Regions from separate parts of the Priestia sp. 10L35 genome, predicted to be linked through region 1. Evidence: riboswitches for the same ligand, from Rfam matches in the RefSeq annotation. Region 1 holds a riboswitch; each other region holds the start of a gene.
What was found. Region 1 has a riboswitch for thiamine pyrophosphate ahead of thiT (energy-coupled thiamine transporter ThiT). Riboswitches for the same ligand answer to the same signal wherever they lie in the genome.

Region 1 (10,971 bases):
CGTACAGCATTTTCACAAGCTGCTTTTGATCATTCCACAAAACACTATCCCGCTGGATATAAGGCTCGACGTGTTCAAATTTATTCGTGTTAATGGACTTTGTTAAATCTCGCAAATAATGTTCAATGAAAATATCCGCTGTTTCTTGATCAACTTTTTGGATGTTTTTTAAATTAAAATCTTTTTCTTCCTTCTCTTCTTTTTCTTTTTCACCTTCTTTAAAATCGTCGATTCGCTGAGAACTGTTTTTGCTGATGGCATACGTTTTATTATTCTCTTTGAAAACCAAGATTTCTTCCTTTTCGCCTTTTTCATTTGTGCGGGTAGATTCACCTTGATATGAAATATCACTAGAAGGATTAATTGACTTTACGTATTTGATATATTCATCGGCCGTAATGTTGAGGTATTTTTGATGATAGGTAACTTCATCCCATTCGTTTAATTTCCAGTGTTTATTAACGTATTTAAAATTCATGTAAATGGTCAGTCCGCCGCTTCCTTCTTTACTAATTGGCTCAATAGCGGAGACTGAAAATTGCCCAGCATGATTGTTAATAAGTTCAAAGCGAATAAGATGAGTTACATCAGGAAAAAAGCTCATATTGCATTCTTTGCAGTAATAATTAGTAGAAATACTTTTTAGCTTTGTTGCAATTAAAGATGAAGTTGCGTATGGCGTTAGCGCTTTTTTTAGCGTTTCATAATCAGCAGGGTTAGATTCATTTTCCCATTCGTACTCTTCGCCTAATTCTTTATAGGTACTTGAAATTTTGTTCATCGTCTCAACCGCAGTTTTTTCTGCTTTTTTTTCTGATACAAGATCAGGCGGAAGAGATGACTTAGCTTGATCTTTTGGGATCACTTCATCTGAGGAAGGTTCAGTTGGTTTGGATAACTTAACTGTTTCTTTTTCTTCACAGGCCGTCAAAACCATTAGCAGCAGTAGAACGAATGCAATCGTCCATTTTTTATGCATAAGGTGTCCTCCTCAATGCCGAATTTAGTCTGTTTTTAAAATGATCTTTAATTCTCAAACGTATCGAGCACGTAATCACCGCTTGGAATTCCCCACTTTGCCTTTTTATTTTGATCTGTTTTAGCAAGTAATGAAATGGAATTTTCTTTGAGCGTAATGACAATGGTTCCTTTATTTCCTTGTCCATCATTTTCATATTCAATGGCTGCTTGGTTATTTTCAAAGCGAATATTTTTTTGTTCAACGGTTGACACGCGGATTTTGCTAGGTGGCTGGTACGAATTTATTTTAATCGTTGCTTCCGAGTTGGATGTAGCAAAAAAATGAATGATAGGAGATCCGTTATCATTGCCAGTGGTCCATTTTCCATCGTAGTCGTGTAAATCTGTTGTTTGTGTAGTGGGAGTTTCAGTGGTTGCATTTGGTTTAGATGAAAAGTCAAATGGTTCTACACTCGATAACTTTAACGTATCGTTTTGATAAACGGCTGTATAAAGGCGGTCACAAATTTTAGTATAAGGATCTTTACCCGGCTGTTTTAATAAGCTTTCCTCGTGGGTTTGTATTTTGAACACATGGTTAGGTTTTTCATACCAATTGACAATATGGAACGTTTGCTTCTTCTGCTCGATGCCTTGGCGTGTGAAATTTTCAACAAGAAGGTTTTGCTCTTTATAAAAAGAACTGTCAGCTTTCAAAAAAGCTTTTAAATCATCAAAAGAGTTTTGATCCACTGCCTTTCCAAACGCTGAAAAGTAATCAGTCATCCAGGCTGTAATAAATTTCCCGCTCATTGCTTCTTTATTTAAATCAATCGATTGAATGCTTTCTACCTGTGTTTTTGGTTCGTTTAGTACTTTTTTTGCATCTTTTTCTACTATCATTGTATTTCCGTCTTTTAATGTTTCTTCTTGCTGACAGGCTGATAACAGAATAGATGAAACAACCGTGATAATGATTGTATTACGTTTGTTCATCATAATTGCCCCTTCTTTATCTAATATAAATGTATGTATATTCTTCCAACAAACAGACCTAGTATATCATTCTACAAAAAAACGCTCAACCCTTTAATTTCGCAAGAAAAACGGCTTGCCTTTACAGCGAGCCGTTTTCTTTCCTATTTAATGGATGCTTCTTGATATGAATTGGCTGCTTCTTTTTTGAGCTGTCTAGAGCCATAAAAGACATAGTAAATAATTGAAAGAAGGAAAATTCCAAGAATCACATAAATTAAAGGTAGAGAAACGCCAAACAGCATTAAATTTGTTGTAAGAACACTGTATTTTATGATGCTGTACAAGCACAGAATCCCTAATACTAAGGCAATGCTTGGCACGACCGGGTAGTTCACTTTAAAAGGACGGGACAGGTTAGGTTCTTTTTTGCGTAAAATGAAAAGAGAAACTAAACTGATGCAGTACATCATCATTGCTCCGAACACGGATAAGATAATAAGTGCATTGGCAAACGTTGCAGATCCTGCACAAATCACGCCGATTGCTCCCGGAATCAACAAACCGCCGACAGGAACTCCTTTTTTATTCGTTTTTGCAAGAAATTTAGGGAAGTAACCATCTCGTGCAAGCGCATAGGTTTGTCTTGAAAATCCCATGATGATTCCATTTAAGCTAGCAATCAAGCCGAATAGCCCGATAATAGCAACAACGGTTGAAATGCCGTTTCCGTATACAGAAGACAGCGCCTGCGGAAGTGGATAATCGGCTAGCTTCCCGCTTCCTCCGCCAAGTCCTGCTGTTACAAATAGTGTAAACAACGTTGCGGTTGCTAGAGTAATAATCGCTCCAATAAATCCTTTAGGAATGTTTTTCTTAGGATTTTCCACTTCTTCCGCTGCCATTGCTCCACCTTCTATTGCCAGATAGAACCAAACAGCGAATGGAATAGCTGCTAGTACCCCTGTTGGCCCGTTAATAAATGAATGATCATTAAAAATATTTGATGTTTGTACATGAGGCAAACCAGCTACATAAAAAATAGATAAACCAATTAGTGCAACAATGGTAGCTGTAAGCTCAATCACCGCTACTTCTTTTACCCCGATTAAATTTAATAAAACAAAGAAAATAAAGGCACCTACCGTTGCATATACAGGGTTAACGGCTGGAATGAGAAAATGCAGGTATGCTCCTGTTGACACTGCAATAGCAGGAGGAGCAAAAATAAATTCAAGCAAGCAGGCAATTCCTGCGATATATCCCCCAAAAGGTCCAAGTGCTCTTCTTGCATAAGCTGAAGGTCCACCGGCTTGCGGGATAGATGTTGAAAGCTCTGCATAACTAAACATAAACGTTGTGTAAAACACAGTTACAATTAAGGTTGCAATTGCAAGCCCAATAATCCCGCCTTGTTCAAACCCGTAATTCCACCCAAAGTATTGTCCTGAAATAACCATACCAACTGAAATAGCCCATAAATGAATAGGTTTTAATTGTTTTTGTAAAGCCATATGTTCTCCTCCTTTTGATGTTTAGACAATAAGATGTACACCGCTTGTTTGCTGCTTAATCATTTTGTCAATCATGGTACCGATATGTGCGGCTGCCTCAATAGGAGGCGTCCCTCTTTTATGAATATTAGAAATAACCATACGATCAGACTCTTTTTTGCCTTTGCTAGGTTCATAGCACATGTAAGCACTCATGGATTCAGCACTGACCAGTCCAGGTCGCTCTCCAATCAATAGCACAAGTGCTTTTGGCTTTATGATCTCGCCAACTTCATCCATACACGCAACCCGTCCCCCTTTTACAAAAAATGAAGTCCCGATATGAAGTCCATATGACTGCAGGGAGTCAATTAAAGCTGGATACACGTCGCTTATGTTTTCTTCGATTGCCTTGGCGCTCAGTCCATCTGAGACTACTACTTGTACATCAGGCTGCGGCACGCAGTTTTTGAAAATTTCTTTCTTAGCGTTATCTGCTAATAACCTTCCTTGATCCGGCCGTTTTAAATAATGTTCTTTTGACTCCACGCGTGTATTCACAGAGAAAAGGTTAAACTCGGCTAAAATATCTTCTGAAACTACTCCATATACAGAGTCTACGGCTGCAGCATGATCCGTGCGAAAAGATAAAACGTCTTTTGTTAGCGGTCTTGTTCCTGTACGGCCGACACCTATGCGAGCAGGGGTAAATTGTTTAAGTGTTTCAAGCTGATCGCGATTTGACTTTGGTATCATAGTAAGCACCTTCCTTAAATCAAATTCATAAAAATAGTTGGGTCTCCGGCTCTAGATGTAAAGCGCCCGTTGTCCATAATACGCTGATCTTCAAGCCACTTTTGAAATAACGGCGTTGGGGTACGGCCTAACACATTACGTACTGTTGCAATGTCATGATAACTAAGAGACTGGTAGTTTAGCATGCAGTCATCAGCCATGGGAACTCCTATGACAAAGTTCACTCCAGCTGTTCCCAGAAGCATACTTAAATTATCCATATCATTTTGATCAGCATCCATGTGGTTGGTGTAACATACGTCTACTCCCATAGGCAGGCCGTGCATTTTACCCATGAAATGATCTTCTAACCCAGCTCGTAGAACTTGTTTGCTGTTATATAAGTATTCAGGTCCAATAAATCCAACAACTGTATTAACTAAGAAAGGCTTGTAGTGACGAGCTAAGCCGTAGCATCTAGCTTCGAGCGTTACTTGATCAATGTTATAGTGAGCTTCTGCTGACAGTTCAGAACCTTGTCCTGTTTCAAAATACCAGCGGTTTGGACCTTTTGCCGTTCCTTTTTCATGAATTAGCGCTGTCGCTTCATCAAGCATAGACAGTGAAATTCCAAATGAATCATTACCAGCTTCTGTACCTGCTAAACTTTGAAAAATCAAGTCTGCTGATGCTCCTTTTTCAATTGCTCTCATTTGACTCGTTACGTGTGATAATACACAGTTTTGAGTAGGAATTGACCATTCGTTGATTATATTTTTTGTTTCATTTAAAAGCGCGTAAATATTATCCGTTGTATCAATAACAGGGTTAATTCCGATAACCGCATCTCCAATTCCATAGCTTAACGCTTCGTATAGCGATGCTCTCATTCCCTTTAAGTTATCTGAAGGATGATTAGGCTGGGTCCGAGAAGCCAATACTCCTTTTTGGCCGATAGTCGTTTGACAAGTAGTTTGCACTTCTATCTTGGCAGCTCCTTGAATTAAATCTAAATTGGACATAATTTTAGTAGCTGCCGCAATCATTTCGCTGCTTAATCCTTTGCTAAGTGCAAGAAGGTCTTCTCCGCTATGCTGATCGGATAAAATGTATTCTCTTAAATCCCCTACTGTCCAATTTTTAATAATGTCGTAAACAGATGAATCAATCTGACTTTCGATTAATGCCGAGACGTTGTCTTCATCTGCGCTGAGCAGCGGGTAATTTCGAATATCAGCAAGTGTGATATCAGCTAGAACTTGCTTTGCTGCCATTCGTTCTTTCATTGACTCAGCGCTAACTCCTGCGAGCTGATCTCCAGAACGCTCTTCGTTTGCTTTGGCCATGATTTCTTTTAAGCTATAAAATGAAAATGTTTCTCCTAACATTCGTGTAGTTTTAAACATCGTTTCCTCCTTGTGTGTTCAGCTGATTATGATGAAAAAGCGAGCGTTTTAACGGAAACGGAGATCGCTTCTCCGGCTATTGGTAACCCTAGATCGATGTAATCTCCGTGTGTAAAATCAATTTGATCTAAACAAATAATTTCTAACTCTTTCCTCTGTTTAGCTAGTGCTTGTCCTAAAGCTTTTGCAATATCTTGTTCGCATAGAACAACGAGGCACTTAGCTCCCTTAAAACAAGCAATAAATTCATCGCTTATTATTTTTGCTAATTCTTGAAGCATCTTATAGCTGCAGTAAGGAAAATGAGATAAAGCAATAGCAGCAGGGGGGTCTTCTGCGCTGAAAATAGTTGAAGCCTGCATACATGCCGCTCGAACTCTTTCTTGAAACAGCTGCGGATTCCACGTCTCTTCTTGCTGAACGGGTATCTCTACAATCGGGATATTTTTTAACGGCAGCCGCTTCGACCCAATATATACGGTTGATCCGCTAACTTCTGTATTTTGCATACCAGCCCCAATTACAGTAGCGCGCGTTGTCTCAGCGGATTGAGATACTTGAATGGATTGAAAATGATATGCTAGAAGCGGACCAACGTCTCCGTGTATGGCCACTTCCTTCACTGTTATTGGCTTTTGCTTCTCCATCATTGCTCCTACTCCTCCTGAAACCATGATCGTTTCAGGATGTATAGAAGATCTTGTATGAGGAGAAACGAGCAGCGAGGAATTTTGATTCAGCGCTTTTACATAATTCACGGTTTCTTCAGCTAGTAATTGACAGATAGACGAAAGCTTTTCAAATGCTGCTTTTTCACCTTCTCGCAGTGTCAAAGAATTATTTTTCAAAAATTCAGTTAAATGAGACGAAACGTAGGTAACAAGACCGTCTTCATTTAGTCGAATTAATCTCCCGCCTACATGCAGTGTAAACGTTTCTATCACTTTTCCATTTTGACATAAAGCGATGTTAGCAGTGCCTCCTCCTACATCAATATTGGCAATTACTGCATTTGTTTCAGCAGAACGCTCTATTGCTCCCGATCCTTTTGCAGCTAATATTCCTTCCAAGTCAGCGCCGGCTGTTGCAACAACAAAATCCCCAGCATGTTCGGCTAGATAGTGAACGATACTTTCTGCATTTTGCTTTCTGGCCGTTTCTCCTGTGATGATCACAGTACCTGCCTCCACTTGATCTAAGGAGATTCCTGCGTTCTTATACTCTTGTTCTAGTAGTACCGTTAATCTTTGAACATCGATTTCAACATCGTTTAGCATAGGAGTGGTATAGATAGAACTTACATACGTTACGCGACGATCAATAATTTGACAGCCTGGCAGCGTAAACTGATTTTGTTGATTTGCTATTAACAGCTTGCTTACAATCAATTTTGTTGTGCTTGTTCCGATATCTAAACCTATGCTCGTTATCCATTTCTGTAGCATGCTATCAATCCCTTATCTCGTTTGAATATGGTGATTATCATAAAACAGTTTTTTGAATATTTCACTAACTATGTTATCAAACCTGACACACTTTTGTGTAAACAAAGGTGACAAATGACAAAAAAAGACTAAATCTTGGTAGATTTAGTCTTTTTGCTTATGATGAGTGTGATTTAGTTACAATCATTCTTGATGCGGATGGAATTAATAGTGAAAGAATGATTAAGCAGGCTATTAGTGACCCTACCATTGAAATACCGTTCATTGAAAAAGAATACCATAGAGCGGACATGCCCTTTGGCGCATATGATCCCCAAAAAATAATACCCGCAATAAAGTGCCAGAAATACCGTGCGAAGCTGCCGATAACAAGGGATAAAACAATCAAAACAAAAGCTTTTGATCTGTTATTGTTAGCTAAATTTGTTTTAATAGATTGCGAAAAAATACCTCCAACACCTATAAAAGCAAAAGCCACAATATATTCAATAAACGTTTGTAGCGCTGTTAAAATATAAGCCGTTCCTGTTGCCAACTGCAACAGCCCCCATAATAGACCAGATAGGGCCCCGCCTTTTACTCCCCAGCGAAAGCACATAATAAAAATGGGCACCATGGAGAACGAAATACTCACAGCCGTTGCAATCTTAATGGAAGGCAAAAGATCAAGTAGAAGTGCTAATGCTGCAAAAATAGCTATTTCAATTTTAGCCTGTAAAGGTAATGCTTTATTCACGTTTCTCACTCCTGTTTTTGAATCATTCATATCAAACGGTTTACACAGGAGTAAGCAAATATATGCTACTATTCCCACATTCCTACGCTAGCGTTAACTAACAGGTTCGAAGGGTCTGAACAATTTGTTCACTCTCAGCACGGCGGCTCCCCCTGTGGTACGTTCGGATATTTATGTAGTATTATGACAACATTCATTATACCATATGTAACAAAATAGATTCGAGAGATTTCAAAGATGTTTCTATTTTCTGAATCTATTTTTTATAATGACAATCGTTTTAGTATTTGGTATACTTCTTTTATGTCAAATGAATATAAAAAACCCTCATCCTAATCGATGAGGTAGAGGTCGCAGTTTTTAATAGTAAAGCAACGGAAATGCAGAGAACATTGAGGATGTTGTTTGAAAGGAAAAATTGCCGAAGTTTAGATCACTTCTCGGTTGATTTAAGCTGGGGCTGTCTCCGAACAGGAACAGAACTGTCACATCATGCGAGTGATGTGAAGAGCTATCTTCACGGAAGGTTGACGCGGTTTTCAGATTTAAAAGCGCGCACATATACTGCGGGCTTTTTTTATGTTATCCCGTCTCTTTCCGTACATTCGAAAGGAGTATTTATCTATGCAAGAGCAGCAAGAATTAAAACGTGGGTTGAAATCTCGCCACTTAACGATGATTTCATTAGGAGGAGCCATCGGAACCGGCTTATTCTTAGCAAGTGGTGGAGCAATTCACACAGCAGGACCTGGGGGAGCGCTTTTAGCTTACGCTATCATTGGTGTCATGGTTTACTTTTTGATGACCAGCCTAGCGGAGCTCGCAGCTTATATGCCTGAAGCCGGTTCATTTAGTACGTATGCGTCTCGGTTTGTAGATCCATCCTTTGGTTTCGCTCTCGGCTGGAACTATTGGTATAACTGGGCTATTACGATTGCAGCTGAATTATCTGCTGGAGCCCTTATTATGAAATTTTGGTTCCCAAACTCTTCTTCTATTTTATGGAGTGCCCTGTTTTTATTAATTATGTTTGGGCTTAACTACCTTTCTGTAAAAGGATTTGGTGAATCTGAATTTTGGTTTTCGTTAATTAAAGTAGTAACAGTTATCATCTTTTTAGTTATTGGCATTATGATGATTTTTGGTATCTTTAACAATGAAGCACCAGGGTTTAAAAACTTCACGCTTGGTGATGGACCCATTCACGGTGGATTCTTTACTGTCTTAGGTATTTTTATGGCTGCTGGTTTTTCATTTCAAGGAACAGAGTTGCTTGGAGTCGCAGCTGGAGAAAGTGAAGATCCGGAAAAAACGGTTCCTCGCGCAGTTAAACAAGTCTTCTGGCGCATCTTGTTATTTTATATTTTAGCTATTTTTGTTATCGGGATGCTTATTCCATACACAGCCGATTCATTAGCAAGTGATGATGTGCGAGTAAGTCCATTTACTTTAATATTCGAACGAGCAGGTCTGGCGTTTGCAGCATCAGCTATCAATGCCGTTATTTTAACAGCCGTTTTATCTGCTGGTAACTCAGGTATGTATGCTTCTACGCGTATGCTGTGGAACTTAGCGAAAGATGGAAAAGCACCAAGGTTCTTAGCAAAAGTGAATAAACGAGGCGTTCCAGTGAATGCTTTAATCGCAACGGCACTTGTCGGTACACTTGCATTTGGTGCTTCATTTTTTGGAGACGGTGCGGTATACACGTGGTTACTTAACGCTTCTGGTATGTCTGGCTTTATTGCTTGGTTAGGAATTGCCATCAGCCACTATCGTTTTAGAAGAGCATTTGTTGCCCAAGGTCATGATTTGAGTGAACTTCCATATCATGCAAAACTTTTCCCGTTTGGTCCTATCTTTGCCTTTATTTTATGTGCTGTTGTCATTTTAGGTCAAAACTATTCGGCGTTTACGGGTGATTCGATTGACTGGTACGGTGTACTTGTTTCTTATATCGGACTTCCTTTATTCTTAATTGTTTGGTTAGGATACAAATGGACGAAAAAGTCAAAACTTATTCCGTTAAAAGAATGCCAAGTAACAGTGAAAAAATACGAATAAAAAAAGCTCTCTATTCAAAAGAATAGAGAGCTTTTTTTATGTGATCTGATCAGCAAAATGAAGAGATATATAGGCGGGCTGATTTTTCATAACAAGCATATAACCTTTGAGGGGACGATTACAGTAATCAGCAGCTTCTATATAATAAATACGCTGAATTAACCTGCTTAAATGGGTTGCAAAAGATGGAAGTTGATGAGTAGGAATGCTTTGGATGTAGTCTATGATTTCTTGTTTAGTTTGAAGGCCCGAATGGGTACATTCTAACAGATGAAAAAGCGGATCTGCTGCTATAGTAGATAGTTCAGAATTGTGTTTGATTCTATTCAGCTGGATATGCAGTTCTTTTTTGGACCATCTTTTTGGAATAGCTCTTAGATGCTGATATTGAAAATGTGTATTCATGATAGCTAACACCTTTCGTATTAAAATAATAAAACGACTTATTATTTTAATAACCTTTACACATGAAACTAAAACGTCACAATGTGTAAAGGTGTCATACATCTTATAAAATAAGCTGATAAAAAAGCACATCTTGCCACTGATCGAATTTCCAGCCTACTTCTTTAAATTCTCCGCAAAATGTAAAATTAAATTGCTCATGCATTTTGACACTGATATCATTCCCTTTTGTAATCCCTGAAATGACAACGTGATGGTTGAGTTCTTTAGCTAATTCCAAAATCCGCTTCATAAGCTGTTTTCCAATGCCATACCCCTGCTGATTTTTGTCAATATAAATCGATAGCTCTACCGTTTGAATGTACGCCTCTTTATCTCGATAAGAAGAAAGCGAAGCATAGCCCGCTACTACCCCATCTTTTTCTGCGACAATAAGCGGAAAAAGTTCATTGCTAATATGATTATTAAACCAGCTCCTTCTTTGCTCTACTGTTACAGGCGTTAAGTCAAAAGTAGCAGCACTTGTTTGAACAGACTGGTTATAAATTTCAACAAGCATAGGTAAATCTTCTTCTTTAGCATAACGAATGATCATATGTACAAACTCCTTATAGTATAGAATTATCTTTATTTTACTTCTTTTAAGGAACATAATCTACATAAAAAACCGATGTGCGCATGCACATCAGTTGTGATTTTGAGCATATTGAAAGGTTTGAAGAACTTGAAGTGTCTCTTTTGTAGAAACGACC
Region 2 (10,971 bases), 440 kb from region 1:
GTATGGTTCCACCATTAGGTATGGCCATTGCGACAACTTTGTTCAAAAATAAATTTACTCGCCAAGAGCGTGAAACAGGTAAAACGTGTTATGTAATGGGTCTTTCATTTATCACAGAAGGTGCGATTCCATTCGCAGCAGCTGACCCAGGCCGTGTGATTCCCGCATCGGTTATCGGTGCTGCAGTAGCAGGTGCTTTAACAATGATGTTCCACATCGGTTTACCAGCACCACACGGCGGCGTATTCGTTATCGGAATTGTACAAGGAAATCCTCTTTTATATGCACTAGCAATTTTAATTGGTGCAATTGTAACAGCGGTCCTTGTAGGTGTATTAAAAAAGCCAAAAGCAGAATAACAAATAAAGACTGATTTTACATGATGTAAAATCAGTCTTTTTGTGTTTTTCTGGTAGACATTTGTTCTTTATGAGAGTACAATTACGGTAGTATTCCTTTAATTTTTAGAAAAGTTAGATAGATAAGCTTTTCTACTTGATAAAATATGGTACAATAATCGAATATTAAAAACAAAGTAAGGAAGTGTCTCAAACATGAAGGTTGCGAAGTTTGGCGGGAGTTCAGTTGCAAGCGCAGAGAAATTTAAACAGGTTGCGCATATTGTAACGTCTGATAAAGAGAGAAAGCTGGTGGTTGTATCAGCTCCGGGCAAGCGATACGGAGAAGATACAAAAATGACAGATTTGCTAATCGCACTTTCTGCCAAAATACAGCTTGGAGAAGATTACGTCGATGAGTTTGGGCAAGTAATTGATCGCTATCGTGAAATCGTTGTGGACTTGTCTATGCCAGAAACGATTATTACTGACATTATTACGAATTTACAATCACTTATTGATTTACATAAAAACGATCCATTTCGCTTATTAGACTGCCTAAAAGCAAGTGGAGAAGATAATAACGCAAAGGTAATGGCTGCTTATTTAAACCATTTAGGTTTTGAAGCTCATTATGTAAATCCAAAAGAAGCAGGTATTTTTGTTTCTGATGAACCCGGAAGAGCAAGAGTGCTTCCACTGTCTTATGAAAAATTACCGCAGCTAAGAGAGCGTTCGGGCATTTTGGTGATTCCAGGATTCTTTGGCTACTCTGAAGAAGGAAACATGGTTACGTTCTCGCGCGGTGGGTCCGATATCACAGGCTCAATTGTAGCAGCGGGAGTAAAAGCTGATTTGTATGAGAACTTTACCGACGTAGATGCTATTTATAGCGTAGATCCAAGACTTGTGGAAAAGCCTCATGAAATGAAAGAAGTAACATACAGAGAAATGCGTGAACTATCCTATGCAGGTTTTTCTGTCTTCCATGATGAAGCGCTAGAGCCGGTTTATAAACTAGGCATTCCTGTATGTGTAAAGAATACAAATAATCCTGAAGCAAAGGGTACATTCATTGTAGCTGAGCGTCCTCACGGCGATACGCCGGTAGTTGGAATCGCTGGGGATAAAGGTTTTTGCAACATCCACGTGAGCAAATACTTATTAAACCGTGAAATTGGTTTTGGCAGAAGATTGCTTGAAATTTTAGAGGATGAAGGTATTTCATACGAGCATACCCCTTCAGGAATTGATAATATCTCTGTCATCATGCGCGAGCATCAGCTTACGCCAGATGTGGAAAAGCGTGTATTTACTCGAATTGAAAAAGAACTTGAAGTGGATGAAATCTTTATTGAACGTGATCTTGCTATGGTTATGGTAGTAGGAGAAGGAATGAATAGCACAGTAGGAATTGCTGCAAAAGCTACAGAAGCTTTTGCTCGTGCTGAAGTGAATCTTGAAATGATCAACCAAGGTTCTTCTGAGGTGAGCATGATGTTTGGTGTGAAAGCAGATGCTTTAGACCGTGCTGTTCAAGCTCTTTACAATACGTATTTTAACAGCATGTACAGTATTTCTTATTCGAATGTAAAATAAACAAGACGAAAAACCCCGCTTTCTTTTTAGAGAGCGGGGTTTTCTAGTGAAGGCGTATAAAAATCAGATTTGTGGACATAAAGGGAAGGAAGAGTGAAGTCAAAGGAGGAAATACAGTGAAGAAACGACCCTTTTTCATATTCTTTTCCCTTATAGGTATTAGCGTACTTTCAGCATGCCACAATGATGATGCAGCACCGGCAAAAGAAGCTCAAAATAAACAAGGCGTGACGAATGGCGGAACGCCGATGAGCTATGATAATCAAAGCGAAAACACATCTTTCAACTTTTCAAAATTTGATTTAGAAGTAGACTATAAGGGGCTCAACAATGATTATGAAGCCGACTACGAAAATGAAAATGATGAGATAGAAGCCAAAGTGGATAATAATATTAACGATGAGCACTTGAACGGAGACAAAGCTTTTAATAAATTATCTTCAAAATTTAAAAAGTTAAATTTTGATCAGCACACGCCCGATGAAGATGTAAAAAAGGAAGTAATCGATGCGTTTGGTCTAAAAAAAGATTTTCAGTCGTTTGAATTAGAAGTTCGTTTTTCAAACGGAACGGAAAAAGAATACAACTTTAAACAGAAGTAAGACGTTAAAACAAAGTATTTTAGTTGAAGAAAAATCCGAACGATGAATTGAGGTTCTTCATTAAGAATCCAACTCGTTCGGATTTTTTCATTGGTAAGGTGAACGTATGTCTCAATCTTATTTTTGATGTCTAAAAAAAGGAAAATAGTGAAAGGATGGTGATAAATAAGAAAAAGGAGGAATCACGGATGCAAAAGTTGATAATGAACGGATGCGTAGTCTTTGTTCTGTTATTGTTAGGAGCATGCAGCATGGTAAAAGAGCAAAATAACGCTCATGAAAACCACCTGAAAACAGAGGAAGCGAAAGAAACAAGCGAAGTATCGGTAGAACCTGTTAAAGTGGATTTAACAAATACATCGGGCAAAAAAGTAGGAGAGGCTACCCTGTCAGAAGCAAAGAACGGCGTGCACATTAAATTAACTGCTCAAGGTCTTTCACCGGGAAGACATGGATTTCATATTCATGAAATAGGAAAATGTGAGGTGCCAGATTTTAAAACAGCGGGTGCCCATTTTAATCCTTTTAAACGTGAACACGGCTTTAAAAATACAAAAGGCCCGCATGCAGGTGATTTGCCCAATCTAGAAGTTGCTCCAAATGGCAAAGTAGATACAGAAATTTTTGCTTCTCTTGTCACGCTGCAAGAAGGAAAGCCGAATTCTCTTTTGGATATGGATGGATCGGCATTAGTGATACATGATAAAGTCGACGATTACACAACGGATCCTTCAGGAAACTCAGGAGATCGGATTGTTTGTGGAGTGATTACAAAATAAGCCAAAAAGCTGTGAGATCATTCACGGCTTTTTTATTTCAGTAACGAGCCGCTTCTAAATTGCGGTAAGCTTCTTTTTTTTGCACAATAAAAGAAAGAACGAAAGAAGGTGAAAACATGCATAAGCAAGTTGTTGTAATAGGCGGAGGAATAGGTGGGTTAACAGCGGGAGCGCTTTTAGCTAAACATGATTATGAAGTGACGGTTTTAGAAGCTTCTCGAGAATGGGGAGGCTGTGCAGGGAAATTTCAGCGCCATTTGTATACGTTTCCTGTTGGGGCGACGCTTGGAATGGGATTTGAGCACGGAGGGATACATGAGCGAATCGGCACGTACCTTAGCCTAGAAATTGAAAAGGTTTCTCTTGAAAAAATCATGAAAGTTCATCTTCCTCATCGTACACTGATTTATTATCAAGACCGGTATCAGCATATTTCCTATCTTCAAAAACAATTTCCTCATAAAGCAAAAAATATTAGGAGCTTTTATGAAAATGTTTTTAGAATTGCAAAAGAAATTCGCAAGCTCATGCAGCCTCTGCCGGTTCTTCCTCCTCTGACAGTCGGTGAGTGGAGCAGGCTAGTAAGTTCGTTGAATGTTGGTTCTGTGAAGCTGTTGCCTTATTTTCATCAATCGTTTAGTTATTTACTAAAAAAACACAGCTTGCTAGACGAAGCGGACTTTCTTCATTTTGTTGATGGTCAATTAATAGACAGCATGCAGACAACGAGCGAGAACTGTTCAATGCTTATTGGGTGTTTGGCGTTAGATATTTATCACGAAGGAGCTTTTTATGTGAATGGCGGCTTATACAAAGTCGCAGAAGCGCTGCAAAAATCGATTAAAGCCAGCGGAGGAAAAACGACTCTAGGAAGGAAAGTAGTAAAGATAGAGCGTGATAATGACGGGTGGATCGTGCATGATCATAGAGGTAACCGTTACCGTGCATCAGACGTTGTATGCAACGCGCCGGTTCAAAGCTTAAAGTCTTTGCTGCATGATGAAGATTACCAACATATTCATAAGCGGGCAAAAGAAAAAAGCGAGCTTCCGCAGTGGGGAACGTTTTCGATGTATTTTGCGATTGATGAAAGAGATCTGCCGCAAAATGTAGAGTTGTTTCAGCAAGTACTTCAATCCGAACAAGGGGAAATGACAGAAGGAAATCATTTATTTATCTCAGTCTCTCATCCTGATGATCGTTTTCGAGCCCCTGAAGGCAAGCGTACAATTACAGTGTCTACTCACATTGATCTTAGCAAGTGGAGCAACAAAGAAGCCTATGACCTTCAAAAACAAGTTCTTGAGAAAAAAATGGTAGCAGGCATTAAAACCATTATCCCTGGCATTGGAAAAGCAGAGCATCAAATTTCGGGAGCTCCTAAAGCATGGGAAAGGTTCACTTCTCGCCCAAACGGGGGAGTGGGAGGCTTTCCGCAAACGTTAGATCATGCCTTGTTCAAGAGCATTTCGCATCGATCTGGCTTACAAGGACTATGGTTATGCGGAGATACAGTGTTTCCGGGATCGGGAACTATAGGCGTATCGGTAAGCGGCTATCATGTTTTTCAAAGTATAACGTCTCATCGCCATACGTTACCTTAACATTTTTTACATACAAACTACTATTGTTCATACCATTAAAAAACACCGGCCCTATTACCATAGGGCCGGTGTTTTCAGGAGAGGAACAGCTTCCACCACTTCCGTTTTCGCTTCATATCAGCAGCGGCGGTTTGTCTAAAGGTTTGGACAAAATCACTAAACATCTCTTCGCGTTCAGCTACGCTTTGACGATGAAGCTTACGTTCTTTCTCCATTTCTTTTAAATAATAGACTCGTTCCTCATTCATTGAATCAATTAAATCACGAAGCTCTTCTGTGGTATTAGTTGAAGAATTGTTTAATTTTTCAACCATAAATTTTACTTGATTCATCGCAACGGTGGAATTACTGGAGAATCGGTCTAATAAATACTGCATTTCTTTAGAGGATTCATCCGCATTCTCCATGACATCTTTCATGAACAGGCGCATATCCTCGGTTTTCTCTTCAGCAATTGTTGAATAATCTTCAATCAAAGAAGTGACTTCATCAAATGATTTTTCGTTAGAACGGATAATTTTTTTAGACATATTTTCTACATCTCTTGCACTGCGTTCTGAAGATTCAGAGATGTATGCCCCGACCGACTCCACCATTTCTACAGTTTGGGTAGCACTTTTTTCAAGCTCTCTTTTTACTTCTCCGACAATTTCTTCGCGAACTTCATTTCGCATACCTTCTCGCATTTCTTTTAACAAATCAGCTTTAAATGTATCAAGTACCTCAAACACATCTTCATAGCGGCGAACAGCTTCTACTAATTCCCCTTGAAGCAGTTCTTTTTCATTCACAACAAGGTCGTTTGGTTTTGGCTCTTCAATAGAAGCAGAAATAGCCTGCTTTTCTTCTTCAGTAGCTAATCGTGCTTCAGGTATAGGAGGGGTCTTCTCCTGCTTATTTTCTGAAATGCTTTCCTGCTTTTCAGCAGCTTTTTTCTTTTCTTGCTTCATTTGTTTATTGGAATGTTCTTGAAAATCAATGACGTTTTCTTTTTTAGCAGTTTTCAACTGTGCCGGTTCTTCTTCTTTTGAAACCGCTGCCTCTGATTCCATCACTAAATGCTCCTGTGCTTCTTGTTCTTTTATCAGCAGCTGAACGTATTCTTTGACTTCATCTAACGTACATTGTTCATCAAACAGCTGTTTAATATCATTAAATAATTCAATTTGTTCCTCTGTATAGACACGGGCTCCATCTACTCGTTCAATTGTTAAATAGCTGCCCAATAATTTTTCCCATTGTTTTAGCGTTTTCTTTTCTACCTCTAATTGATCACTTACTTTTTTAATTGTATATGTCTCCATCATTTTTCATTTCCTCCCTTATCTATTTTCATCCAACTATGTAATGGATTATTTGTTGTATGTTGTATTCACCATATCTTCACTTGTTTTCCTGCTAGGTGACAAAGGTTGTCAAAACTAGACGACATTAGCCTTCTATGTAAAGAAAACGCATATTTTGTAAAAAAATGTACAGAAACGCGTAAATGGAAAAAATGGAAAACACAAAAGAAAAGAAGAGTATAGAAAACAGTTGACGGGAAAAAATGAATCCTATAAGATAAGTTTAAGTGTTTAAGTTCTTGAACATATAAACGTAAGGAGTGAACACTATGTCACAGCATTATGCGCTCATCACCGGTGCGTCGGGAGGAATAGGTAAAGAGTTAGCTTATCAATTCGCAAAGGATGGGCATCCTGTAATTTTAGTTGCCAGAAGCGCTGATAAACTAGCAGCTATTGGAGAGAATTTAAAATCTACTTATAATATTGAAGTCATAACGGTTGTTAAGGATTTATCAAGAGAAGAAGAGATACAGTCATTATATGAAGAACTTAAAAATAAAAAAATGCACGTTGACTATTTAGTGAACAATGCTGGTTTTGGACTATACGGCAAATTTATTGAAACAGCTTTAGATGAAGAGTTAAACATGATTGATTTAAATATTCGAGCATTAACTCATTTAACAAAATTATTTTTACCGGATATGGTCAAAAGAAATCGCGGAAAAATTTTAAACATTGCATCTGTTGCTGCATTTATGCCAGGTCCACTTATGACGGTATATTACGCAACGAAAGCGTACGTATTATCTTTCACAGAGGCCCTTGAAAATGAATTAAAAGGTACCAATGTAACGGTAAGTGCTCTATGCCCGGGTCCAACTAAAACGGGTTTTAGCGACCGAGCCCTGCTAAGCAACTCCAAGCTTTTTCAAAGCGGTGCAATGGATGTAGAAACAGTAACGAAAGTTGGCTATAAAAAATTTATGAAAGGGCAGACGGTTATCGTACCAGGAGTACAGTTTCGTCTCGCTACGTTCATCCCGCGCTTCGTGCCAAGAAAGTGGCTTACATCCGTTGTCCGCAGAACACAAGAAATTAAATAAAGGAGAATCTATATGAGTCAAAAAGCAGTCGAGTTATTTCGTGCCAGCATTCCTATTTTTCAGGCGCTAAGTGATTCAGCAAGACAAGATATTATTTTGCTGCTCGCGGAAAAAGAGCCTTTAACCGTAAATGAAATTGCAAATGAGTCTACGCTATCACGACCGGCAATTTCTCATCATTTAAAAATTCTACGCGATCAAAAGCTTGTGCAAATTGAGCAAAAAGGAACGCAGAGATATTATTCATTAGCTTTAAATGAGGCAGTCGAGCTATTAAAAAACTTGCTTGCTACAGTTGAAAGCGAATGTTTATAAGGAGATGAAAGAGATGAACCACGAGCGATTTTATATCACAGATGAAACGGTCATTGAACATATTGTTTCTACACAAAAGCAGTATTTCTATGCGCAAAAGACAAAGAGTATCAGCAGCCGTATTCAAGCGCTGAATAAGCTAAGAGACGCAGTCAAACAAAACGAGCAGAGAATTATGGATGCTTTAAAACAAGATTTAAATAAATCTGAAGTAGAGGCGTACACGTCGGAAATTGGGATTTTACTAGAGGAGATTCGGTTTACGCTTAAGCATTTAGCAAAATGGATGAAGCCTAAAAAAGTAAAAACCGCTTTAACACATGTGGGCTCTAAAGGGGAAATTGTTCCTGAACCGTATGGAGTCGCGTTAATTATTGCTCCGTGGAACTATCCGTTTCAATTAGCATTGTCTCCTTTAGTAGGAGCGATTGCCGCTGGAAACACGGCGATTATAAAACCTTCTGAATTAACGCCTAGCGTATCTCGCGTTATACAAGAATTACTGGCTGAAGCTTTTGACCCAGCATTTGTGACGGTGATTGAAGGCGCTGTAGACACGACGAGCCTGCTTTTAAAACAGCCGCTTGATTATATTTTCTTTACGGGAAGTGTAAATGTAGGGAAAATTATTATGCAAGAAGCAGGGAAGCAGCTTATTCCAGTCACGCTTGAGCTAGGCGGAAAAAGTCCGTGCATTGTACATGAAGACGCAAACCTAGATCTTGCAGCGAAGCGAATTATGTTTGGTAAAGGGATGAATGCAGGCCAAACGTGCGTTGCTCCTGATTATTTGCTCGTGCATAAAAAAGTGAAAGCGCAGCTTGTAGAGAAACTTCGCGAAGCAATTTCTCAATTTTACGGTAGTAATCCACTTGAAAGCGACCGCTACGGCCGTATTGTCAGTGAGCGTCATTTTACTCGGCTAGTTGAGTTTTTAAAAGACGGAAATGCTATAGTTGGAGGCGGGTACAATAAAAACACGCTAACAATAGAACCTACGGTGTTAAGTGAAGTAAGCTGGACATCAGATGTTATGCAAGAAGAAATCTTTGGGCCTATTCTTCCTATGATTGAATATGAAACACTAGACGAAGTCATTCATAAAGTTCAAGAAAAAGCTAAGCCGTTAGCTCTTTACTTATTTACAGAAAGTGAAGATGTGCAAAACGTGATAACGGAGCGCCTTTCATTTGGAGGAGGCTGTATAAACGATACGCTTATGCATATCGCTACGCCATATTTGCCGTTTGGCGGAGTGGGAGAAAGCGGCACGGGTCAATATCATGGAAAAGACAGCTTTCAGACATTCACTCATTTTAAAAGCATGCTGTCTCAAACAACCAAGTTTGATTTGTCATTCCGCTATCCTTCGGAAAAACAAAGCTTGAAAATGATCAAAAAACTATTGAAATAAAAGAGCCTCCTGATAGGAGGCTTTTTCGTTATTTTGAAAGTGAAAGCTGAGAAAGCGGCCATTTTTCTTGGGTATATGCCATTTCCCAAAATAAATACTCCAGTTCACAGCTTTTGATGAAGTGATCTTTCATACGGTTACGTTCTTCTTCAGTAGCTTGTTCGGCGAGTTCATCAAGCTTGTTACAAAACCATTGTGTTGTGCCATTCATTTCTTCATTATTATAAAACTGAATCCATTCATAAAAAGGATGAGAAGGAGATGGATTTACTTGTTCTGTAATGCGCTGGCCAATTTCAACGTACGTCCATGGACATGGAAGAAGCACTGCAATGATTTCTGCTAAGCTGCCTGTATGCGCAACACTTGTCATATGGTTAATGTAGTGGCTGGCCGTCGGTGAAAGCGTCTCAGTGTGAAGGTCTTCATAACGTACGCCTGCTACTTCACAAAAATTATTGTGAGGGTGTACTTCACTATGTAATACCGTAGAAATGCCGGCATTAAAGGCTTCCATTTCGGTACGCGTGCGGCATTTTGTTAAAGCAGCGCCGTAAATGCGAACAAATGCTGTTAAGTATTCGTAATCTTGAGAAACGTAGTGAATAAGCGCTTCTTTTGGCACGTTTCCTTCAGCAATTCCTTTAATAAAAGGATGGTTAAAAATGGCTTCGTAAATATAGTTTGCTTCTTGTCTTAATTGAGATGAAAATGACATCAAAATCCTCCTTTAATATGAGGAAGTCACAAACAAGCACATAAAGGAAATAAAAAACACTCCGTTTATAAACGGAGTGGCAAAGGACAGTAAAAACTGAACATTGCCACTTTCCTACGCTGGTATGAGCCAGATCAGGTTCAAAGGGATCAAGAAAACTTGTCTCAGCCGGTGGCACCCCTAGTGGACTTCCTATTAATCTAAGTTTAACTTACCATATATTCTGAAAAATAGAAAGCGTTATGGGAAATTGTGTGCTAACCGCTTTTCTTTCTTAAAGAGGAAATTTCTTAAAGCTATTTTTAATCATTTTTGTTTAAAAATGCATATTTTTAGGGAAGAAGAGGTATTAATGAAGGGAAGAGCCGTTTTCGTCTCCGAAACACTCCCATATAAATAGAAGAAAGGAGAGAACAAAATGGCGAAATTTCGTTTGTATGCTGTATTAAATACAGTAGGCTTGGCTATTACACTGCTTGTGAATTATTTAGCAAATGCCATTCCAATAGGAGGCAAAACAACGGGAGAAGCTTCTGCGCAAGTTCCTACGTTGTTTACACCAGCGGGTTATGCTTTTGCTATCTGGGGCGTTATTTATTTATTATTAACCATTTGGGTTATACGCCAATTTTTTGCAAGAGAAGATCAAAAGGAAATATATGCACGTATCGGCATTTGGTTTTTTCTAAACTGTTTGTTAAATAGTGCGTGGATCTTTATTTTCCAAAACGATTACTATAAGTTATCTCTTTTAGTTATGCTCTTTATTCTAGGCACATTAATGATTGTGTATTCCATTATTCAGCATTCTCGAATGACAACATGGTTTATGCGTCTGCCGATTTCGCTTTATCTTGGATGGATTTCTGTTGCGACTATTGTCAATGTGTTTGTCGTATTTCAAGCAAATGGAATACAGCACTTGCTTGGCTTAAACGAGTTAGCATGGACGATTATTATGCTGCTGGTAGGAGCTGTGCTGGGCATCATGTTTACATTAAAAAACCGAGACGCTGTTTATCCGCTTGTTTTTATTTGGGCTTATATTGCCATTGCAGTGAAGCAAAGTGGAAATCAGCCAATTGTCATTACTGTCATCATTTCAGTTGTTTTATTAGCAATTACCATTATTGTGGGATTGATTAAACGCTATAGACGTTTTTAAAAAGAAGCTCTAGCTTTTGTAAGCTAGAGCTTTTTATGATGC
Region 3 (10,971 bases), on a different contig from region 1:
AGCGGTACAGATTCAAGCAAACAGGATAAACACGGTGTTTCACTTGGTATGATAGTATAACTAATTCCATAACTTCCTACACATGCTCCGTAAATCCAAGGAATATCATATTTTTGTGATAAATCATTCATTACAAGGCGTGTGTCAAAATTATCGGTTGCATCAATCATAACATCTACCCCCTCAACAAGCTGTTCTAAAACTTGAGGGGTACCGTCTGCTACGTGCGCTTCTACTTTTACATCGTGATTAATATCGTGAAGCCGTTTTTTAGCGGCAATTGCTTTTGGAATTCTTTTATCAGCATCTTTTTCACTATACAATTGCTGCCGCTGAAGGTTGCTCCATTCTACATAGTCCCGGTCAATGAGCGTTATTTTCTTTATCCCCGCTCGCGCAAGGGCCTCCGCGTTCCCTGTTCCAAGAGCACCTGCTCCTACAATCAGAACATGCTTTTCTTGAATTTGCTGCTGTCCGCCTTTTCCAATAGGTTGAAACAATTCTTGGCGGGAATAACGATTAATCAACCGATACTCATCCCTTCTGTTGGACTGCTTGCCGTTGCATATTGTTTCTTTTCAATACGTCCTGCTTCAAATGCTGCTCGTCCTGCTTCAATCGCTAACTTCATAGCACGAGCCATTTTCACAGGATCTTTTGCTCCTGAAACAGCTGTATTTAATAACACACCATCTGCTCCTAACTCCATAGCTTGAGCTGCGTCTGAAGCCGTTCCAATACCTGCATCTACAATTACTGGAACAGTTGATTGTTCAATGATAAAACGCATGTTCAACGGATTAATAATACCTTGACCTGAACCGATAGGCGAAGCTCCTGGCATAATGGCATGTACGCCTAACTCCTCTAAACGACGCGCAAGTAAAACATCATCTGATGTGTAAGGTAAAACGGTAAAGCCCTCTTTTAACAGTTCTTCACTGGCTTTTAATGTTTCAACTGGATCAGGAAGCAGCGTTTTATCACATCCAATTACTTCTACTTTCACCATGTCACAAAGTCCAGAAGCCTTTGCTAATTTAGCAATACGTACGGCCTCTTCTGCATTTTTTGCTCCAGCAGTGTTAGGCAAAAGAGTGAAACGCTTCACATCAAGCGCTTCTAATAAATTAGGCTGATTTTGATCAAAAATATCCATTCGTCTCACAGCAAATGTTAAAATTTCTGTTTCTGACTCTTCTACCGCTTGACGCTGAGTCGTAAAGTCCGGAAATTTCCCTGTCCCTAATAATAAACGTGAATTAAATGTATATTGTCCAATTTTTAACATACTCTTCATCCTCCTCCGACAAATGAAACAACTTCTAATATATCGCCATCTTTTAAGCATGCATCGCTATGTTCTTCTTTTTGCAAAATGTTCTTGTTTAGCTCAACAATTACCACTCGTTCATGCAGGTTCTGAGCCTGCAACAAGTGCTCGACCGTTTCAATTTCATCTCCAAAAGTAACGGTCTTACCATTAATGATTAGATTCAATGAACTCCCTCCATTACTCTTGTTAGCTGAAATGATGTAAAAAATGAATGATTCAGCTTTTTCCCTAACAAAGCATCAGCCATAATTTTTCCAGTTGCAGCACTTAATAAAATACCGTTTCGGTAGTGGCCAAACGCCATGTGTAGATTCGCTATTTCAGGATGCTCTCCTAAATAAGGCCAGCCATCATTTGTTTGCGGACGAAGACCAGCCCATGCTTTTTCAAATGTGGCTTCTTTAATAGCCGGCAGAAGCGCAGAAGCTTTATTCAGCAAAAATTGAATACCTTGTGCAGAAACCGTCTTGGTAAAATCATGCTGTAGCTTAGTTGCCCCGATTACGATTCTTCCACCAGTCTTAGGCACTAAGTAAAAACCTTCATCTAAAAAAATCGTTTTAGAAAGCAGCGGCTTATGACTTTGAAGAGCAATACACTCCCCTTTTACGGGAAACACCTGACCTACATGTTCAGAAGAAATAAAGCGTTTAGCCCATGAGCCTGCTGCAATAACTACTTTTTCTCCATAAAAAGAGCCTTTGGACGTCTGTACACCTTTTACTGTTTCATTTTCCATAATAAGAGAATGAACGTCACAGTATTCGAATACATCTGCTCCGTGATACAAGGCTCCATGAGCAAGAGCTTGCGTTAACTTAGCCGGAGCTAGCTGGCCGTCTCCCGGTATTGTAATGGCTCCGTATATGTCTGGAGAGAGCCCGGGTTCTAACAAACGCGCTTCTTTTACATCGATCCATCTTACATGTTCATCCCACCGGTGGTGCTGAGCGGCTTTTTTCTTTAATACGTGTGCATCTTCTTCTGTTACAGCGACTTTTAATAAGCCTTTTTGAATGAGCTCTACATCGATGGCCGTTTTTTCTTTTAGTTCCTTCACCAGTTCAGGAAACATGCTTCTGCTCTTAATAGCAAGGTCTAAAAGAGGACCTTCTTCATCAATTTCAGCTTGAGCACCTAAAATACCAGCGGCTGCACTTGAAGCTTCACAACCAATTTGATTGCGTTCAAGAATAGCTACTGACGCTCCTTGTTTTGACAAATGATAAGCGATAGAAGAGCTGATTATACCTCCTCCGATTAACAGTACATCATAATGCTGCTTCATTTTCTCCACCTCCAGATGTCCATATATGAGAATATTGTTTAATCGCTTTGAGGGGATCTTGCGCAAGCATGACACCAGACATCACAGCTATACCGTGTGCTCCTGTTTGAAGCACCTCTTTGGCATTTACAGGTGTAATTCCTCCAATGGCAATAACCGGTATCTGCACAGCGTCTACTACTTCTTTTAGTGCTGCTATCCCTCGACTTTTTAATCCTTTTTTTGAATGTGTTGAATAAATATGTCCGTATAGAATGTAGTGAGCACCATCTTTTTCAGCTTCTAAAGCCTCTTCCACAGAGTGAACTGATTTTCCGACAATAAGAGAAGGAAATGCGTCTATAACAACCGAAACGTCTAAACTATGATAGGCAAGCTGTACGCCTTTTGCTTTTAAAGCATGCGCTACATCAACTCGGTCATTCAAAATAATTTTAGAGCGACAAAATGGCAGGCTTTCTAGTAAACATTGAATCTGCTTTGCCGTTTTCTCTTTTTCTCTAATATGAACGGCGCCCGCAAAAGGCGCGATAGCCGTTAAAATTTTTTGAAGCTCTTCGATTGGCTGCTTATCTGTTGTAATGACATGAAATTTAGGAATATCCACATGATCGAAACCTTTCTATTCAGAATAAAGAGAAATTTCAATCACCTCATCTTGTGTAGAGGGTTTTATTACATACAAAAAACCACTCTACAACGTAGAGTGGTTAGCATGCATCGTTATGTAAACATGATCACCACTTCCCTACGCTGGTCCAAACCAGATCAGGTTCAAAGGGTCCGAAATACATTCGTCTCAGCTTCAAAAAGCTCCCCTAGTGATTGCTATTTATTGATTTTGTTTTCGCACTTAAAATTATAACACAACTAGATGTAAATACAATATCTCTTTATGCTCTTACAGCTCTCTTCTTTTTATAGATGTATCTTTTAAGCTTCTTTAGTAAGTAAGAGGCCCGGCGCACCGCATCATTCTGCTTTTTATATGGTTAGTAATCGGTATAGTCGTCAAATTCTTCTTTGTCTTTTTCCTTTTTCCGATCCCATATAAACAGCAGGAGTAACATAATAAAAGTTAGAATATAAAAACCGTAAAAAATAAATGCCGCGACAACATTTATAAATAAAAATAAAAAACCGATGATCTGACCTGCAACAGCTACAATCAACAAAATGTATTTCCAAACTTCTGCTTTTCTATCCATTCTCTACTTCTCCGTCTTTTTGTTTTTCCCTACTAGAAACGTTCTCTTTACTTAAATAAAAACGTTCCTGCCAGTAAACCGACTGTAAATAAACCAACTGTTCCAAATGCTGAAATCCCCACATACGCCAACATTTTTCGATAAGATTTTTCTCGAATTAACTGTACGGTTTCCACACTGAACGTTGAAAAAGTGGTAAAGGCACCAAAAAACCCAATGCCAATCATTAAAAATATTGAATCATCATAAGCATGACTCGGAACCTTTCCATAATAACTACCGTAAAAAAGACCAAGGCCAAACGCACCGAGCAAGTTTACAAACAGCATTGATACTGGAAAAGGAGGGTTTGAAACTATTTTTGTAACTTTTAAACCCAAAAGATAACGGCATATCCCTCCAGCTGCCCCGCCAAGTGCCAAGCTCACTATGCTCATTTACTTCACCTCATGTACTTTCACTAAATTTTCCCCTGCCGCTTCACCGCATAGATAGCCTGCTAAAGCAAGAAGGATTCCACCTACTAAAGAGACAATTACATAAATGGCTCCCCAAAATAAATGGTGCTGAGTGAGAGAAATGACGTCTCCTGCAAACGTTGAATACGTTGTAAAACCGCCGCACACGCCAACTCCTAGTCCAAGCTTTATCCATTCTTTTGGCTTTTTCCACACAAAAAATCCTGTTAATAGGCCTAGTATGAAGCTTCCTAATAGGTTTTCAATTACCGTTCCTATTGGATAGCCCGTGTATAATAAGGAAAGATTCAGCAAATAACGTGCATATGTACCAGCGATAGCACCAAAGGCAATTGAGATTAAGTTTATGGCTTTCATCATATCGCTCCGTTTCATAAATTCTTCTTTAAGTGTACCATAAGGAATTTATTTCTACCTTAACATTTAACTATATGTTTATTGCACCAAAAGTCATGAAAAAATGAAAGAGAAAATCGTCGCATGAAACTTCCTTTTTACTCCTCAAATCTCCCTTAAAAATCCACTTAATCCAAATTTTAAAATCTTTCTGTATCCTTATGACAAACCGTGTATAGAAGGTATATTTCCCTTATTTTAAGTCACATTAATCGTATAAGTTTTTTTTGTTGACTTTTGCTGTGTTCTTGTTTAGTATCACAGAGTATCATTTCCTATCAGAATACTAGGGGGTTTAGAAAATGAAGAAATTTGCTGCACTTTTGTCGCTACTATTAGCTTTCACAGTTGTGCTTGCCGCATGCGGTTCTAGCTCAAAAAATGAAGCAAACAATGGAGACAATAAATCTTCACAAGAGGATTTATATAATAAAGTGAAAAAAGATGGCGTATTAACAATTGGAACTGAAGGTACATACCCTCCGTTCACTTTTCATGATGACAAACAAAAGCTAACTGGGTTTGATGTAGAATTGGCTCAAGAAGTAGCTAAACGTCTTGGCGTAAAAGCTGAGTTCAAAGAAACACAGTGGGATGGCATGTTTGCCGGATTAGATGCTAAACGCTTTGACATGATTGCTAACGAAGTGGGTATTCGTGAAGATCGTCAAAAGAAATACGATTTCTCTGATCCATACATCCAGTCAGGCGCTGTATTAATTGTTCGTAAAGACGAAAAAGATATCAAATCATTTAAAGATTTAAAAGGAAAAAAATCAGCACAGTCATTAACAAGTAACTATAAAGACATGGCTCAATCTTATGGTGCAAACATTACGAGTGCTGAAGGTTTTGCTCAAGCAGTAGAACTAATGAGCGCAAACCGTGTTGATGCTACAATCAACGATAAATTATCGTTCCTTGACTATAAGAAAAAGCACCCTAACGCACCTATCAAAATCGCGGATGAAAAATCCGATGGTGCTGCAAGCGGCTTTATGTTTAGAAAAGACAGCGGTAAGTTAGTGGATGAAGTAAACAAAGCATTGAAAGATATGAAAAAAGACGGAACATACGCAAAAATTTCTAAGAAATGGTTTGGCGAAGATGTTTCTCCTAAATAATATTTTTCCTGATGGAGAGCGATTGAATCAATTGATTTCAATCGCTCAATCATCTCTCTTACCAATGCTAAAGGGAGCTATTCAATATTCTATTCCACTAACATTAATAAGCTTTGCCATAGGCATTGTGTTAGCTGTTTTAACAGCACTTGCTCGCTTGTCGTCAAGTAAGGTATTAAACATGATTGCACGTGTATATGTCTCAATTATTCGTGGAACGCCTTTGCTTGTGCAATTATTTATCATTTTCTACGGATTACCTAACTTAGATATAACAATTGATCCATTTATCTCTGCTGTTATTGGATTTTCATTAAGTGTAGGTGCTTATGCATCTGAAATTATCCGAGCAGCAATTCAATCTATTCCTAAAGGACAGTGGGAAGCTGGCTACTCACTTGGTATGACCTATTCCCAAGCGTTAAGACGGATTATCTTACCGCAAGCAGCACGTGTATCGATTCCGCCATTATCTAACTCTTTTATTAGTCTTATTAAAGACACGTCACTTGCATCGCTTATTCTTGTTTCTGAAATGTTCCGTCAAGCTCAAGAAATTGCTTCAACTAACTATGAGTTTTTACTTCTTTATAGTGAAGCAGCGCTCTTGTACTGGATTATGTGCACAATCTTATCCATTATCCAAGGACGCATTGAAATAAGACTAGATCGTTACGTATCTAAATAACCGTTTCAAGTAGCTAAAGGAGTTTTTTATATGATTAATATCAAAAATTTGCATAAATCATTCGGTGATTTGCAAGTATTAAAAGGGATTGATTTGGAAGTTGAACAGGGCAAGGTAATTGTATTAATCGGCCCTTCTGGATCCGGTAAAACAACTTTTTTACGTTGCTTAAATCTGTTAGAAATCCCAACAGACGGTACGATTGAACTTGATAAAAAAAGCATGAATTTTACCAAGCCTGTTCGTAAAAAAGACATTACTTCATTTCGAAGCCTAACAGGTATGGTCTTTCAAAACTATAACTTATTTCCTCATAAAACTGCACTTGAAAATGTTATGGAAGGTCCTGTAATTGTAAAAGGTGTTTCCACTCAAGAAGCAGAAAAAAGAGGGAAAGAATTATTAACACGAGTTGGCTTAGGAGACAAGCTCGACTTTTATCCTTTCCAGCTGTCTGGCGGACAACAACAGCGCGTTGGCATCGCCAGAGCAATGGCGATGGATCCAAAAGTTATGCTGTTTGATGAGCCTACTTCAGCTCTTGATCCTGAGCTTGTAGGAGACGTTCTTCAAGCCATGAAAGACTTGGCAAAAGAAGGAATGACGATGGTGGTGGTAACTCACGAAATGCGCTTTGCCCGTGAAGTAGCGGATGAAGTTATTTTTATGGATCAAGGCGTCATTATGGAAAGAGGGACACCAGATAAAATATTTTCAAATCCTCAACAAGAGCGGACACGTCAATTCTTGAATATGATTCATTAAAAAGGTTGCACACTTTCATGTGCAACCTTTTTCTTTATTTGGCTACTGCTTTTTTCATCAAATCTGTAATGTACGTAAAGAATGCTTCAGCTGTGACATCATATACGACATCTACAGGTCGTCCCTCTTCGGAAATTTCTGTTCTTCCTTGGCTCGGTGTTTCTGTATGCACAATACTCGAAACGGTTTTTACCTTCACAAGTGTTGAATTCCCTGTAAATGCTGTTGTGAGTACATCCCACAAATAATATGTTGAATTGGTTTCAACGTGTACAAGCGGCGGGCAAGCCGCGTAGCACTGCCCTACAAAGTCTACTCCTTCATATCTTCGAAGTGAAGCCCACATTTGACGAATAGCGGGCGTTAAGGGAACTTGATTCGTGCTTTCTAAAGCAACCATCTCAATTTTAATTTTGCTTTTCCATACTTTCGCTACTGCTTCTGGATCCCAAAAAGCATTCCACTCCGCCGTTCCATCATGTTCGGGCTCTTGCACGTTTCCTACTTCTTGAAATGTACCGCCCATCCATACTAACTTGTCAATTTTCTTTTCTATTTCCGGCGCTTTTTCCAATGCTCTTGCTAAATCTGTTAACGGTCCTGTAAACAATAAAGTTGTTTTCCCGGCTGTGTGCTGCAATGTCTCGATTAAATGATCATGAGCAGGGAGCTGATTTATTTTTGTTTGTACTTCCCCTTTTTCATTTAAAATCGGCAGTGCATCTACATAAAACGTATGCATGCGCCACTCCTTTGGAAATGGATTCATACCGCGTGAAGTAGATTTAGCGACCTCAATATCATAACTTCCAAAACGATCAATAATCTTTTGGCTTGCGCTGATACCTGGCTCTAGATATCCGTCAGCGGGAATAACAGATACCCCTGTTACCTTTACATCATCCATTTTCAGCAGTAAAAAAAGCGATACTAAATCATCAATGCCTGCATCATGGTTAAAATATATGTTTGTGCTCATTTCTCTTCTCCTCTTTTCTATGTATTGCTAACTAATAGCTATACCGCTATTTTATAATGAAATAATCTCTTTCGTAATCAAAGTATTAGGAACTTCTTTTACTATTTTCTATAATGGGTATAGAAATAAGGTAGTCTATGTATAGATATATACATCTCATTATAGAAAGGAGAAATAAAATGGAGCAATCATTTTCAGCATTAATCGTAGATAAAAAAAGTGAAGAGCAAGTGGAGGCGTCCGTCCAAGAACTGACGCTAAACGATTTGCCAGAAGGCGATGTACTTATTCGCGTTCATTATTCAGGGGTGAATTATAAAGATAGCTTAGCCAGCATCGCAAACGGAAATATTGTGACAAGCTACCCATTTGTTCCAGGAATCGACCTAGCAGGAGTTGTTGTATCTTCTGACAGCCCTGATTTTAAAGAAGGTGATCATGTCATTGCAACAAGCTATGACATTGGCGTATCACACTTTGGAGGCTATAGTGAGTATGCGCGCATACGCAGCGAATGGATTGTCCCTCTCCCTGAAAATTTAACGTTAAAAGAAGCAATGATTATCGGAACAGCTGGCTTTACAGCTGCTTTATCTGTGCATCGCTTAGAGGAAAACCATACTAGTCCATCTAATGGCTCTGTGCTTGTAACAGGCGCTACGGGAGGTGTAGGAAGCTTTGCAGTTGCCATTCTTTCAAAATTAGGCTACACAGTGGAAGCAAGTACGGGAAAAAGCTCGGAAGCAGCTTATTTGAAAGAGCTTGGCGCTTCCTCTATTGTAGCGCGTGAAGATGTTTATAACGGCAAATTAAAAGCATTAGGCAAGGAAAAATGGGCCGCTGCGGTGGATCCTGTGGGCGGAGAGCCTCTAGCTTCTGTTCTCAGTCAAATTCAGTACGGAGGCTCTGTAGCGGTCAGCGGGCTAACGGCTGGAGGCAAAGTGCCAACAACAGTCTTTCCCTTCATTTTAAGAGGGATTAATTTATTAGGTATCGATTCTGTTTACTGTCCAATGCCTACTCGAAAAGAGATTTGGAATAGACTTGCTAATGACTTTAAGCCTGAAAGCTTCGAACCTTTCATTCAGCAAGAAATTTCACTACAACAGCTCCCTGAGGTACTTCCGACTTTATTAAAAGGACAAGCTCGAGGACGAACAATTGTGAAGCTATAAAAAAATGGAGAAACCTAGGTTTCTCCGTTTTTTTACGAACAGAAGCATGTTATTATGCATCTATTTTTGCTATTAAATCCGTCACTAATTCTTTCATGGTCACATCCGCTAAGACTTGTTCCATGGCATCTTGAGAACGTTTTAAAATCAATTCAAGAACACTTTGAATATTGGCTCCTACAGGACACTCCACATTCGGATTTTCATGCATTTGAAACAATTCTCCTTCTTCCACTGCCGCCACCGCTCGATAAACGTCCAGCAACGTTATCTCTTCTAGATCTTTCAATAGATAAGCTCCGCCAGCTCCGGCTTTTACACCTACGAGTCCAGCTTTCTTTAACATCCCAATTACTCGTCTTATAACAACAGGATTTGTATTTACACTGCTAGCAATCCACTCTGAAGTACTAAGATGACTGCTATCTACTTTAATTAAAGATAGTATGTGAACGGCCACGGTGAATCGACTGCTAATTTTCATTGCTCTCACTCCTAATTTGTTGTAATCATTATAGTTACAACATTTATGAAAGTCAAGCATGCTTTTTTAGGAAAGAATGTCCTCTTCTACCGCCTCATAAAAACGCATCGTTTTCTTGATTTCCATAGCTTTAGAAAATGCTTTCGTTTTCTTTTTATTCGCTTCTTTATGTTCGTTCACATGTTCCTCTCTTGAGATCCACGCTTGAAAGAACTGCTTGTCTTCCCACTTCGATACAAAGACATATTCAACTTTATCTGCAGAATCTTTTTTCCAGCATTCGAACGATAAATTTCCTTTGGCTGCCTCAATTTCTGTTTTGTTTTTCTTAGCTTTTTGCGTGAGCTGTTCTTCAAATTTCTTTTCTGTTTCAAAACTTGCGTTTACAACAAACATCTTATCTTCCTTTCTAAATGAAAGTAATTCTCATTCGATTATTGCATAGTAATTTTATTTTTTCAATTTATATGGATAAGTTACAGAAGCCCAAAAAGACCGCTGTTTAAGCGGTCTTCTTTTTTACAAATGTTTTCTATGCACTGTTTTTCCATCATACGTAAAGGCGATTGGCTTGCCTTCCATTACCGTTTCTAAATGAACGGGGCGGCCCCAAAGCTGATGAACGTACGGTACCACTTTTTCTAAGTATTTGACATCTAATTCAATTCCTTCATACCAATGTTTTAAATAGAGCTCTCCATTTTTTAGATAGTCTCCATTGGTTACTGTGATATAAGGAAATCCGCCGTTTACGCGCATATTAACAAGCTGATCTCTAACTTCTGTCCACTCTTTGTCAACGATTTTATAGTCTTTTCCTTGTTTTTGGAATAAGTACATATCCTCTCGCATGACTAAATCTTTTGTTAAGTAATTGCGAATAAAGGAAATATCTGATTCAACCTCACGTACCTCAAACATCTTCTCTCTTCCTGACCCCGGCTCCACGCCCCGGCGAATCATATCTTCTGTTGGATTATTGTAGCGTTCTTCAATGTCTTCAAAGATTTTTAAACCTAAATAATATGGATTGATTCCCGTCTTAGAGG

Region 2: another riboswitch for thiamine pyrophosphate. It lies ahead of tenA (thiaminase II); the one in region 1 lies ahead of thiT (energy-coupled thiamine transporter ThiT).
Region 3: another riboswitch for thiamine pyrophosphate. It lies ahead of AC1DEF_RS24400 (thiamine phosphate synthase); the one in region 1 lies ahead of thiT (energy-coupled thiamine transporter ThiT).

What each region holds. Positions count from the first base shown of each region.
Region 1 is NZ_JBFTKA010000002.1:225,701-236,671, reverse strand. It holds gene AC1DEF_RS07155 (TcaA NTF2-like domain-containing protein) at 1-979, opposite strand, end outside; gene AC1DEF_RS07150 (TcaA NTF2-like domain-containing protein) at 1,027-1,959, opposite strand; gene eat (ethanolamine permease) at 2,100-3,449, opposite strand; gene eutC (ethanolamine ammonia-lyase subunit EutC) at 3,471-4,184, opposite strand; gene AC1DEF_RS07135 (ethanolamine ammonia-lyase subunit EutB) at 4,199-5,569, opposite strand; gene AC1DEF_RS07130 (ethanolamine ammonia-lyase reactivating factor EutA) at 5,596-7,014, opposite strand; gene thiT (energy-coupled thiamine transporter ThiT) at 7,172-7,780, opposite strand; TPP riboswitch at 7,813-7,913, opposite strand; lysine riboswitch at 8,088-8,272, shown strand; gene AC1DEF_RS07120 (amino acid permease) at 8,375-9,814, shown strand; gene AC1DEF_RS07115 (hypothetical protein) at 9,851-10,219, opposite strand; gene AC1DEF_RS07110 (GNAT family N-acetyltransferase) at 10,323-10,814, opposite strand; gene AC1DEF_RS07105 (cysteine hydrolase family protein) at 10,905-10,971, opposite strand, start outside.
Region 2 is NZ_JBFTKA010000002.1:667,229-678,199, reverse strand. It holds gene AC1DEF_RS09435 (PTS fructose transporter subunit IIABC) at 1-359, shown strand, start outside; gene AC1DEF_RS09430 (aspartate kinase) at 555-1,937, shown strand; gene AC1DEF_RS09425 (YusW family protein) at 2,054-2,539, shown strand; gene AC1DEF_RS09420 (superoxide dismutase family protein) at 2,728-3,318, shown strand; gene AC1DEF_RS09415 (FAD-dependent oxidoreductase) at 3,435-4,922, shown strand; gene AC1DEF_RS09410 (helix-turn-helix domain-containing protein) at 4,997-6,229, opposite strand; gene AC1DEF_RS09405 (SDR family NAD(P)-dependent oxidoreductase) at 6,538-7,317, shown strand; gene AC1DEF_RS09400 (ArsR/SmtB family transcription factor) at 7,330-7,632, shown strand; gene AC1DEF_RS09395 (aldehyde dehydrogenase) at 7,646-9,046, shown strand; gene tenA (thiaminase II) at 9,075-9,764, opposite strand; TPP riboswitch at 9,859-9,956, opposite strand; gene AC1DEF_RS09385 (TspO/MBR family protein) at 10,183-10,929, shown strand.
Region 3 is NZ_JBFTKA010000009.1:60,345-71,315, forward strand. It holds gene AC1DEF_RS24380 (thiazole biosynthesis adenylyltransferase ThiF) at 1-527, opposite strand, end outside; gene AC1DEF_RS24385 (thiazole synthase) at 524-1,291, opposite strand; gene thiS (sulfur carrier protein ThiS) at 1,297-1,500, opposite strand; gene thiO (glycine oxidase ThiO) at 1,497-2,624, opposite strand; gene AC1DEF_RS24400 (thiamine phosphate synthase) at 2,608-3,231, opposite strand; TPP riboswitch at 3,353-3,454, opposite strand; gene AC1DEF_RS24405 (hypothetical protein) at 3,617-3,832, opposite strand; gene crcB (fluoride efflux transporter CrcB) at 3,880-4,269, opposite strand; gene AC1DEF_RS24415 (fluoride efflux transporter FluC) at 4,270-4,686, opposite strand; gene AC1DEF_RS24420 (amino acid ABC transporter substrate-binding protein) at 5,010-5,831, shown strand; gene AC1DEF_RS24425 (amino acid ABC transporter permease) at 5,815-6,519, shown strand; gene AC1DEF_RS24430 (amino acid ABC transporter ATP-binding protein) at 6,550-7,284, shown strand; gene AC1DEF_RS24435 (nucleoside hydrolase) at 7,319-8,263, opposite strand; gene AC1DEF_RS24440 (NADPH:quinone oxidoreductase family protein) at 8,443-9,438, shown strand; gene AC1DEF_RS24445 (Rrf2 family transcriptional regulator) at 9,491-9,922, opposite strand; gene AC1DEF_RS24450 (antibiotic biosynthesis monooxygenase family protein) at 9,989-10,318, opposite strand; gene AC1DEF_RS24455 (SpoVR family protein) at 10,442-10,971, opposite strand, start outside.